2 regions of the Burkholderia cenocepacia genome follow, and region 1 is predicted to be linked to the other one. Evidence: predicted binding sites of a transcription regulator. Region 1 holds the regulator's gene; the other holds the start of a gene.

Region 1 (5,820 bases):
CGCGCACGGTGAAGTCGGGGTCGAGGTTGTCGAACTGCGGAACGACGCCGACCCGCCGGCGGGCATGTCGCGCACGCGATGGAATCGGTTCGCCGCACAGCGCAATGGTGCCTGCATCGGGATGCGCGAGGCCGAGCAGCATCTTCAGCGTCGTGGTCTTGCCGGCGCCGTTCGGCCCGAGCAGGCCATAGCATTCGCCGACCTTCACGTTGAAGGACAGACCATTGACGACGAGCTTGTCGCCATAGCGCTTTTCGACATTGCGGAAATCGATCGGTGCGACGGACATGGGCGTGTTGTCGTTTCAAGCGGGCGCATTCTGCTGCCCGGTGTGTGGCCGGTTTGCGAACGGATCGGGCGCAGGGGTGTCACACGAGCATGACCGAAGCGCACGACGCCGGCGCGCGGTGGCCCGCTGGAGGTCGAGCGGGCCATTCTAGTGCATTGGCCGCATCGCTTCAGGGCATGTCTGCCCGGTGTGATGCAATTGCGCACCGATCGTGCGCCGCATCATCGCGCACGCGCCGTGCGGGGCGAATCAGCGTTTTCCATCCCTTGCGTCTTGAATTGCGGCGCACCATGATGAATGCGTAGGCTCGTTGTCGCGATAGGGAGGCTTCATGGCTAGCTACAACAAGATTTTGCTGTGTTACGACGGCACGCTCGAAGGGCGCAAGGCGCTGCGTTACGGGGCCAATCTCGCAATGGACCTGAAGGCCGAAACGCATTTGCTGTCGGTCGTCGACATGCGTTCGAGCATTGCGCAAAGTGCAGGTTTGCTGACCGATGTCGCATGCGGACGCTTCGAGGAAACGGCGCGCGAAATCCTGCAGGAAGGCGTGAACTGGCTGCGCGAGCGCGGCGTGCAGGCCGAAGGCCATTTCGCATTCGGTTATCCGATCGACGAAATCGCGAATCTCGCATCGGAGCTGAAGGTCGACCTCGTCGTCGTCGGCCACCGGTGCCGCAGCGGATTGTCGAGATGGTGGATGGGGTCGGGCAATACGCAACTGCTCGATCGCGTGAACTGCAGCATCCTGGTGGCGTGTTCGTCGGCGGAAGAGCAGAAGGCCGAAATCGCGCGCGAGCGTGAAGCGGCTACGGCGAACGGCAAATGATCTAAAGGCTCGATGACTGCCCGACCGGCGATGCGGGCCGGTCAGGCGGCGCGCTGCATCAGCAGTGCGGGCATCGAACGCGGCCTGCTATGCATGCAGGTCGATCCCGGACAATTTCCACGAAAACAGCCCGAAGCGGTGGAAAATCGCCGCATAGCGCGTGCCGTCGGCACTGCGCTGGTATGTCACGACGAATTCGTCGATATTTCGGTAGCCCGCGCTGGTTTGCTGCTGGTGCGGCGCTTGGGTTGCTTCGCTCGGGCTGGCCGGTGCGGCAGGCACGGGTGCCGGCGACGATGCCGCCGGAACGGCCGGATTGCTGCCCGGTACGGCAGCACTTGCCGGCGCCGGATTGGCGGCGGGCGGCGCGGCAGGTGTGTTGCCGGGGGCATTCCCCGCCGGCGGCTGATTCGACCACTCTGGCGGACGCTCGCCCGGATTGCCGCGCGGCGGCAATCCGCTCATCAGCGCAGCGACGCCTTCCGGGGTCGCGTAAGCATCGACCAGCGGGCCGATCAGCGCGGACCCGATCAGTGCGCCGATCACCGCGAACGGATTGTCCTTCTTCACTGCGTCGATCCGGCGCATCAACTCTTCCGTGACCTGCTGCTTCAGGCTGATGCGCAGCGACGGAAAGTCGACATACTCGCTGATCGCCTGCGCGTCGCGCGCATCGATCGCCGATTTCAGGCGACCGAGCGCGACATACGGCGACGCGTATGCATAGCCGAGCGTCGCAAGGACGGCGACGACCAGCGCGACGATCAGGAGGGGCTTGAGTCGCCATGCGCGGCGCGACGATCCAGTCACGTTGCCTCCGGTGCGGGAAGGTTCCGCAATCAGAGACCGCCCGGCGTGGCCGATCGTTCCTCTGCGATGCAGCGATCGATCATCCGGCACACGGCATCGATCGTGCCCACCATGATCAGGCGCGACCGGCCGTGATAGACACGCACCGGCGCGCGGCGCGCGGGCTCCGCGTGATTGAGACCGGCGTTCAGCGATACCCGCGCGAACGCGGGGAGCGCTGACGGCAGCAGGGAGGCCTGCCGTTCGACTGCGACTTCTTCTTGCACAGGCGCCGCCGCGGACAGCGGTGCGCAGGGCGTGCGGCCGCGCAGATGACGCAGGCGACCGAATTGACGGAAAGGCAGCAGGCGGGCAAGGCGTTCCATGATGTTCTCCTGGAGAGACGGAATGTCAGAGTTCGCCCGAGCGGATCAGCCCGACGGCGATGCCTTCCAGCGCGAAATCCGCGCTGCCGGCCTTGACGAAGATGTTTTCGTAATCCGGGTTCTCCGCGATCAGCTCGAGGCCGCCGGGCCGGCGCATCAGCCGCTTGACCGTGACGTCGTCGCCCAGACGCGCGACGATGATCTGGCCGTCCTTCGCTTCCGTGCGCTTCTGCACGGCGAGGAGGTCGCCGTCGAGAATGCCGGCGTCGCGCATCGACAGGCCGCGCACCTTCAACAGGTAGTCGGGCTTGCTGGTGAACAGCGCGGGATCGCACGCGTAGTGCTGCGAGATGTGTTCCTGCGCAAGGATCGGGCTACCGGCCGCGACGCGGCCGACGAGCGGCAGCGACAGTTGCATCAGGCCGGCATGCGGCAGCGTGAACTGGTGCGGGGCGTCGTCGATGCCGAGCAGCCGGATACCGCGCGATGCGCCGGCGGCCAGCTCGATCACGCCCTTGCGAGCCAGCGCGCGCAGGTGCTCCTCGGCCGCATTCGGCGAGCTGAAGCCCAGTTCGGCCGCGATCTCGGCACGGGTGGGCGGGAATCCGGAGCGCTCGATCGCGCGACGGATCAAGTCGAACACTTGCTGCTGACGGGCGGTGAGTTTGGTCATGGCTCAACTGTATGGATAGACAGTGAGCTGTATTTTTATACAGTACTTGGCGAATTTCAAGTGTTACTTGAGGTTCGACGCGATCGCGGCGGTTCCGGCGCGATTTCGCGACGCCCTGACGCCGGTTCGTCCGCCGCAACCGTCCATCCCGTCTGCGTTAGCACTTTTGAGTATTAAAAAATAAGGAACGATTATTTTTAATCATGTAACCCGTTCGATAGACTGGCCCGACATCGCAATACCGACAACACTGGAGAACCAAGGATGGCGAAGCGCAATACGGGGCTGGTGGGCGGAGCGGGCCGCCTGATCGCAACACTCGCGCTGGGCGCGGCGGCGGCGCTGGGCGTCGCGACGCATGCCCAGGCCGATACGACCTTCCTGAACGTGTCGTACGACCCGACGCGCGAGCTGTATCAGGATTTCAACCAGGCGTTCGGCAAGGAGTGGAAGGCGAAGACGGGCGAAACCGTCAACTTCAAGCAGTCGCACGGCGGCTCGGGCGCGCAGGCGCGCTCGGTGCTCGACGGCCTGCAGGCCGACGTCGTCACGCTGGCGCTGGCGTACGACATCGACGCGCTCGCGAACAAGGGGCTCGTGAACAAGGATTGGCAGAAGCGCCTGCCCGACAACGCATCGCCGTACACGTCGACGATCGTGTTCCTGGTGCGCAAGGGCAACCCGAAGGGGATCAAGGACTGGGACGACCTGACCAAGCCGGGCATCTCGATCGTCACGCCGAACCCGAAGACCTCGGGCGGCGCACGCTGGAACTACCTGGCCGCATGGGCCTACGCGCAGCACAAGCCGGGCGGCAACGAGCAGACGGCGAAGGAATTCGTCACGAAGCTCTACAAGAACGCAGGCGTGCTCGATTCGGGCGCGCGGGGCGCGACGACGAGCTTCGTGCAGCGCGGGATCGGCGACGTGCTGATCGCCTGGGAAAACGAGGCGTTCCTGTCGGTCAAGGAATTCGGCACCGACAAGTTCGAGATCGTCGTGCCGTCGGTGAGCATCCTGGCCGAGCCGCCCGTCGCGGTGGTCGACAAGGTGGTCGACAAGAAGGGCACGCGCAAGCTGGCCGAGGCCTACCTGAACTACCTGTACAGCCCGCAGGGCCAGGAAATCGCGGCGCGCAACTACTACCGGCCGCGTTCGAAGAACGTGCCGGCGGAGCTGACCAAGCAGTTCCCGAAGCTGAAGCTGTACACGGTCGACGACACGTTCGGCGGCTGGACGAATGCGCAGAAGACGCATTTCGCGGACGGCGGCGTGTTCGATTCGATCTACAAGCCGCAGTAACGCCATAACGACAAGCGGCGCGCCACGACAGCGCGCCGCACCCCCGACGGGCCGCCGGCGCGATTCACTGCGCCGGCGTTTGCGTCGGACCCGTGAGCAGCATCGACCCAGCAAGAGCATCCGATGACGACGTACACCTTTCGCAAGCCGAGCGCGCTGCCCGGTTTCGGCGTGACACTCGGCATCACGGTGGCCTATTTGAGCCTCGTGGTGCTGATTCCGCTCGCCGCCACGTTCCTGAAGACCGCGACGCTGTCGTGGGACCAGTTCGTCACCGCCGTCACGTCGCCGCGCGTGCTCGCGTCGTACCGGCTGACGTTCTCGGCCGCGCTCGGCGGCGCGCTGATCAATGCCGTGTTCGGCTTCCTCGTCGCATGGGTGCTGGTGCGCTACACGTTCCCGTTCAAGCGTCTCGTCGACGCGGTCGTCGACCTGCCGTTCGCGCTGCCGACGTCGGTGGCCGGCATCTCGCTCGCGGCCGTCTACGCGACCAACGGCTGGGTCGGCCAGTATCTGGCGCCGCTCGGCATCAAGATCGCGTTCACGCCGGCCGGCGTGCTGGTCGCGCTGACCTTCATCGGGCTGCCGTTCGTCGTGCGCACCGTGCAGCCGGTGCTCGAGGATTTCGAGCGCGAGCAGGAAGAAGCCGCCGCGTGCCTCGGCGCGTCGCGCTGGCTGACGTTCCGCCGCGTCGTGCTGCCGGCCGTGCTGCCGGCGCTGCTCACCGGTTTCGCGCTCGCGTTCGCGCGCGCGCTCGGCGAATACGGCTCGGTGATCTTCATCGCCGGCAACGTGCCGATGAAATCCGAGATCACGTCGCTGCTGATCATCACGAAGCTCGAGCAGTACGACTACGCGGGCGCGACCGCGCTGGCGGTCGTGATGCTGGTCGTGTCGTTCCTGATGCTGCTGCTGATCAACACGCTGCAGTGGTATCTGCAGCGTCGTACGAGCAAGGGCGCGAGCGGTCCGGCGCCCGCCACCATCACCGCCGCTGCTGCCGCCGCAGGAGGCCAGTAATGACCCAGGAGGCCACCGTCGTGCTGAAAACCCCGTCGCCGGCCGCGCGTACCGCGAAGCGGCTCGACCCCGTCAGCGAGTCGCGCGTCGTGCGCTGGCTGCTCACGGGCATCGCGCTGGCGTTCCTCGCGTTCTTCCTCGTCGTGCCGCTCGCCGCGGTGTTCGTCGAGGCGCTGCGCAAGGGCATCGGCTTCTATCTTGAATCACTGGCCGATCCCGACGCGTGGTCGGCGATCAAGCTGACGCTGACCGTCGCCGTGATCGCCGTGCCGCTGAACCTCGTGTTCGGCGTGTGCGCATCGTGGGCGATCGCGAAGTTCGAATTCCGCGGCAAGGCGCTGCTGACGACGCTGATCGACCTGCCGTTCTCGGTGTCGCCGGTGATCTCGGGCCTCGTGTACGTGCTGCTGTTCGGTGCGCAGGGCTGGTTCGGGCCGTGGCTGCAGGATCACGACGTGCAGATCATCTTCGCGGTGCCGGGCATCGTGCTCGCGACGATCTTCGTCACGTTCCCGTTCGTCGCGCGCGAGCT
Region 2 (5,820 bases), 1.2 Mb from region 1:
TGCCGTCGCCTTCGCGGCCGAGGATCCGGTAGAAACGTTCGACGACGCGCTCGCGCTCGCCGGCCGGGATGCCGGGGCCGGTATCCTCGACTTCGAGATGCACGCGCCGCGCCGCGCGCTCGGCCCGCACGCGCACCGTGATGCGGCCGCCTTCGGGCGTATAGCGGATCGCGTTGTCGACCAGGTTGCCGAGCATCTCGCGCAGCATCACCGGACTGCCGTCGACCTTGAGCGGCGCGTCGTCGTCCGGGCCTTCGTACCCGAGGTCCATGCGTTTCGCGAGCGCGGCCTGCACCCAGTCGCGCACGGTGCGCCGCGCGAGCGAACCGATCTCGACCGGCTCGAACGTCAGCCCGCTCGCGCGGTTCTCGGCGCGCGCGAGCGCCAGCAGTTGCGTGACGAGCCGCGCGGCCTGCTCGGAGCTCGTCGCGATCTGCTCGAGCGAGCGCTGCACGTCGGGCGGCACCGGATGGCGCAGCGCGAACTCGGCCTGCGTGCGCAGGCCCGCGAGCGGCGTCTTCATCTGGTGCGCGGCGTCGGCGATGAAGCGTTTCTGCAGCGCCATGTTCTGTTCGAGGCGCGCGAGCAGGTCGTTGAACGACGTGACGAGCGGCTCGATCTCGGGCGGCGCGCGCTGCGCCTCGACGGGCGACAGGTCGTCGGGCCGCCGCGCGCGAATGTGCGCCTGCAGCGCGTTGAGCGGCGCGAGCCCGCGCGACAGCCCGAACCAGACGAGCAGGATCGCGAGCGGCAGGATCACGAATTGCGGCAGGATCACGCCCTTGATGATGTCGTTGGCGAGCGCGTTGCGCTTGTCGAGCGTTTCGCCGACCTGCACGAGCACGGGCTGCGCGCCGCTCGCCTGCGGCAGCGCGACGGTCGTATACGCGACACGCACGTCGTTGCCGCGCAGCAGGTCGTCGCGGAACACGACGACGCCTGGCGGCGGGCGGTCCTCGTCGCGCGGCAGCGGCATGTCGGCTTCGCCGGCGACCAGCTCGCCGCGCGTGCCGAGCACCTGGAAGTAGACGCTGTCGATGTTGTCCGCGCGCAGGAAGTCGCGCGTCTGCTCCGGCAGCGTCAGCTCGGCGACGCCGTTGACCGGATGGATCTGCCGCGCGAGCACGTAGGCGTTGGTCTCGAGCGCGCGATCGAACGGGCTGTTCGCGATCGTCTTCGCGACGAGATAGGTGACGGCGATGCTCATCGGCCACAGCAGCAGCAGCGGCGCGAGCATCCAGTCGAGGATTTCGCCGAACAGCGAGCGCGGGCGCGGCGTTTCGGGCGATTCGGTTTCGTCGGGCGGCGCGAACGGGTTTTCGTAGCGCGCGTCGCGCGCCTCGTCGGCAGCCGACGACGGCGCGCCGGTCGGGTGGCGGGAAGGGGAATGGGCCGGCGTGGCCATCGCGGCGCCGCCCGGCGTCAGCGCAGCGGCGTGCCGGCCGCCGCGGGCTGGGGCGCCGCCGTGTCGGCCGGCGTCGCGGGCGCGACCTTCTCGAGGCAATAGCCGAGGCCGCGCACGGTCGAGATCCGCACGCCGCTCGGCTCGATCTTCTTGCGCAGCCGGTGCACGTAGACTTCGATCGCGTTGTTGCTGACTTCCTCGCCCCATTCGCACAGGTGATCGACGAGCTGTTCCTTCGACACGAGGCGGCCGATCCGCTGCAGCAGCACCTCGAGCAGGCCGAGTTCGCGCGCGGAGAGATCGAGCACGTGATCGTTCGCGTACGCGATGCGGCCGACCTGGTCGAACGCGAGCGAGCCGTGGCGCACGACGGTCGGGCCGCCGCCGGCGCCGCGCCGGGTCAGCGCGCGCACGCGCGCCTCGAGCTCGTTGAGCGCGAACGGCTTGGCCATGTAGTCGTCGGCGCCGAGGTCGAGCCCCTTCACGCGTTCGTCGACGCTGTCGGCGGCGGTCAGGATCAGCACGGGGAGATTGGAATTGCGCGCGCGCAGGCGCTTGAGCACGTCGAGCCCGGACATTTTCGGCAGCCCGAGATCGAGGATCAGCAGGTCGAAAGTCTGCATCGACAGCGCGGTGTCGGCGTCGACGCCGCTCTTCACGTGATCGACGGCATAGCCCGATTGGCGGAGTGACCGGGTGAGGCCGTCCGCGAGTATGCTGTCGTCTTCGGCGATGAGAATTCGCATGTTGCTGACCGGTGCCGGCAGGGCGTTCGCGCCGGCGCGGCTGTCTCCGAAGTTATTCGTGCACAACGCTTTGCATTGCGGGCTTGCACAAAACACTGTTTTTTTATACAGTGTCTGCATTCGTGGGCAGCGCTTGAAGCGGGCGCGCCTCCAACAGACGCTGCTCATCATAGCAAAGGACGATTCATGGAAGATAGCAAGAAGGGCTCCGGGATGACCGCCGAGAAGAGCAAGGCGCTGGCGGCCGCACTCGCGCAGATCGAGAAGCAGTTCGGCAAGGGCTCGATCATGCGCATGGGCGACGGCGAGGCGACCGAGAATATCCAGGTCGTCTCCACGGGGTCGCTGGGTCTCGACATCGCGCTGGGCGTTGGCGGCCTGCCGCGCGGCCGGGTGGTCGAGATCTACGGTCCGGAATCGTCCGGTAAGACCACCCTCACGCTGCAAGTCATCGCTGAACTGCAGAAGATCGGCGGCACGGCAGCCTTCATCGACGCCGAGCACGCGCTCGACGTCCAGTACGCGTCGAAGCTCGGCGTGAACGTGCCGGAACTGCTGATCTCGCAGCCGGACACCGGTGAGCAGGCGCTCGAAATCACCGATGCGCTGGTGCGCTCGGGCTCGATCGACATGATCGTCATCGACTCGGTCGCGGCGCTCGTGCCGAAGGCCGAAATCGAAGGCGAGATGGGCGATTCGCTGCCGGGTCTGCAGGCTCGCCTGATGTCGCAGGCGCTGCGCAAGCTGACCGGCACGATCAAGCGCACGAACTGCCTGGTGATCTTCATCAACCAGATCCGGATGAAGATCGGCGTGATGTTCGGCAACCCGGAAACCACCACGGGCGGCAACGCGCTGAAGTTCTATTCGTCGGTGCGTCTCGACATTCGCCGGATCGGCTCGATCAAGAAGAACGACGAGGTGATCGGCAACGAAACCCGCGTGAAGGTCGTCAAGAACAAGGTGTCGCCGCCGTTCCGCGAAGCGATCTTCGACATCCTGTACGGCGAAGGCATTTCGCGTCAGGGCGAGATCATCGATCTCGGCGTGCAGGCGAAGATCGTCGACAAGGCGGGCGCCTGGTACAGCTACAACGGCGAGAAGATCGGCCAGGGCAAGGACAATGCGCGTGAATTCCTGCGCGAGAATCCGGAAATCGCACGCGAGATCGAAAACCGCATCCGCGAATCGCTCGGTGTCGTCAGCATGCCCGATGGCGTAGCCAACGAAGCCGAGGCGTTGGACGAAGAAGAGTAATGGTTGGGCGCCGAGGTCAGGCTGGCGAGCCGGAGGAGAGCGACGTGCCCGAAACGGCGGGTCGCTCCGGCCGGCGAGCCGGTTCCTCGGGCGCCGACCGGCGGGACTCAGGCGGCAACGCCGCGAACCGCACCGCGACGAGGGCATCCGACGATGCCCTCGTTTCATTTGAGATTGCCGCACCGGACGATCCGTTCGACGACGATGAGTCGTTCGATGCGCATGATCGCTCCCGCCGTCGCGTGTCCGGTGTCCGCTTCCCGGGCGATCGTGCCCCGGGCGATCGCACAGCCGGTGCGCCCGCGACGGAAGATGTCTATACGCGCAGCAGCCAGCATCCGCGCCGCACACGCCGCGCAGCCGGTGCGTCTTTCGGCGCATCTTCCGGCGGCGCTGCTTCAAGCGACGCGCCGGGCGCCAGCGAGTGCAAGTCGTCGAAGCCGCCGCGGTCGTTGAAGGGCCGCGCGCTCGGCTATTTGTCGAGGCGTGAATACAGCCGCGCGGAGCTCGCGCGCAAGCTCGCACCCTACGTCGACGAAGGCGAGTCCATCGAACCGGTACTCGATGCGCTGGAACAGGAAGGCTGGCTGTCCGACGCGCGCTTCGCCGAGAGCCTCGTGCATCGTCGCGCGTCGCGTGTCGGCGTCGCGCGCATCGTCAGCGAGTTGAAGCGCCATGCGGTCGGCGACAGTCTCGTCGAAGAGGTGAATGCCCAATTGCGCGAGACCGAATTGACGCGCGCGCAGGCCGTCTGGCGCAAGAAATTCGGTGCACTGCCGCAAACGCCCGCCGAACGCGCGAAGCAGGCGCGCTTCCTGGCCGCGCGCGGCTTCTCGAGCGCGACCATCGTGAAGTTGCTGAAGGTCGGCGACGATTTCCCGATCGACGACTGAGCCGCCCCGTCGCGCGCGTGGCGCGCGATTTTGCTGCATTGCAACCGCTTCCGGACAGGCGGGAATACCCGCCGTCGCGGCAAACTGTCTCAAATACCCAATATGCTAAAATCCACGGGTTTTCCTCTTCGGCCTCAACCTCCAGCATGCCGCTATCCGAGCCCGTGCCCCGTCAGTTGCGACATCGACGCGCAATCCGAGCGGAAGCCTACGAGCGCGGCGACGGCTTGTGGGACATCGAAGCCTGCCTGACCGACCACAAGCCGCGCGATGTCGCGCTTGCGTCGGGCATCCGGCCCCAGGGCCTGCCGATCCACGAACTCTGGCTGCGCGTGACCATCGATCGTGACCTCAATGTCGTCGACGCCGAAGCGTCTTCGGAATGGGTGCCCTATCCTGGTCATTGTCAATCCGCCCCGCCCGCCTATCGGGCCCTCATCGGGCTCAATCTCTTCCGCAATTTCCGCCGCAACGCGAACCGGCTGCTCGCCGGCGTCGCAGGCTGTTCCCATCTCACCGAACTGTGCGCCGTGCTGCCGACGGCCGCGATCCAGGCGTTCGCCGGTGACGTGTGGAACGTGCGCGAGGAGGGCGGCGAAGGGCCGGATCACGACGGCGCGCACGCCGAACCGCCTTTCCAGCTCGGCCGCTGCCGTGCGTTGCGATTCGACGGTGAGGTCGTGCGGCAGTACTACCCGCGCTGGTACGGCCCGATTCGGCCGGATCTGCCCGGTGAAGGCAGCACGAAGGAATGAACGGAAATCATTCGAAGAAGCGTCTTAAGCGACTTTTCATCCAACTCTCAGACTGAAGGGAATCACGCATGAAGATTCACGAGTACCAGGGTAAGGAAATCCTGCGGAAATTCGGAGTCGCGGTACCGCGCGGCAAGCCGGCGTTCTCGGTTGACGAGGCCGTCAAGGTGGCGGAAGAGCTCGGCGGCCCGGTATGGGTCGTGAAGGCTCAGATTCACGCGGGTGGCCGTGGCAAGGGCGGCGGCGTGAAGGTGGCGAAGACGATCGAGCAGGTCCGCGAATACGCAAACCAGATCCTCGGCATGCAGCTCGTCACGCACCAGACCGGTCCGGAAGGCCAGAAGGTCAACCGTCTGATGATCGAAGAAGGCGCCGACATCAAGCAGGAACTGTATGTCAGCCTCGTCGTCGACCGCATCTCGCAGAAGATCGTGCTGATGGGTTCGAGCGAAGGGGGCATGGACATCGAAGAAGTCGCCGAGAAGCACCCGGAACTGATCCACAAGGTCATCGTCGAGCCGTCGACGGGCCTGCTGGACGCGCAGGCCGACGACCTCGCCGCGAAGATCGGCGTGCCGGCCGCATCGATTCCGCAAGCGCGCGCGATCCTGCAAGGCCTGTACAAGGCATTCTGGGAAACCGACGCATCGCTGGCCGAAATCAACCCGCTGAACGTCTCCGGCGACGGCAAGGTCACCGCACTCGACGCGAAGTTCAACTTCGACTCGAACGCGCTGTTCCGTCACCCGGAAATCGTCGCGTAC

What was found. Region 1 encodes LexA, which represses DNA repair genes until DNA is damaged. Its sites were predicted from a motif close to ACTGTATNNNNATACAGT; they were not measured.
Region 2: a site for LexA is predicted at 2,246-2,263, ahead of recA (recombinase RecA). Genes of this name have one in related genera too.

Annotation. Positions count from the first base shown of each region.
Region 1 is NZ_CP060039.1:2,315,897-2,321,716, forward strand. It holds gene nodI (nodulation factor ABC transporter ATP-binding protein NodI) at 1-289, opposite strand, end outside; gene SY91_RS11135 (universal stress protein) at 621-1,118, shown strand; gene SY91_RS11140 (DUF2939 domain-containing protein) at 1,206-1,928, opposite strand; gene SY91_RS11145 (hypothetical protein) at 1,958-2,293, opposite strand; gene lexA (transcriptional repressor LexA) at 2,319-2,966, opposite strand; gene SY91_RS11155 (sulfate ABC transporter substrate-binding protein) at 3,231-4,268, shown strand; gene cysT (sulfate ABC transporter permease subunit CysT) at 4,392-5,288, shown strand; gene cysW (sulfate ABC transporter permease subunit CysW) at 5,288-5,820, shown strand, end outside.
Region 2 is NZ_CP060039.1:3,475,982-3,481,801, reverse strand. It holds gene SY91_RS16455 (sensor histidine kinase) at 1-1,405, opposite strand, end outside; gene SY91_RS16450 (response regulator transcription factor) at 1,423-2,151, opposite strand; gene recA (recombinase RecA) at 2,338-3,408, shown strand; gene recX (recombination regulator RecX) at 3,408-4,301, shown strand; gene SY91_RS16435 (DUF2889 domain-containing protein) at 4,448-5,056, shown strand; gene sucC (ADP-forming succinate--CoA ligase subunit beta) at 5,125-5,820, shown strand, end outside.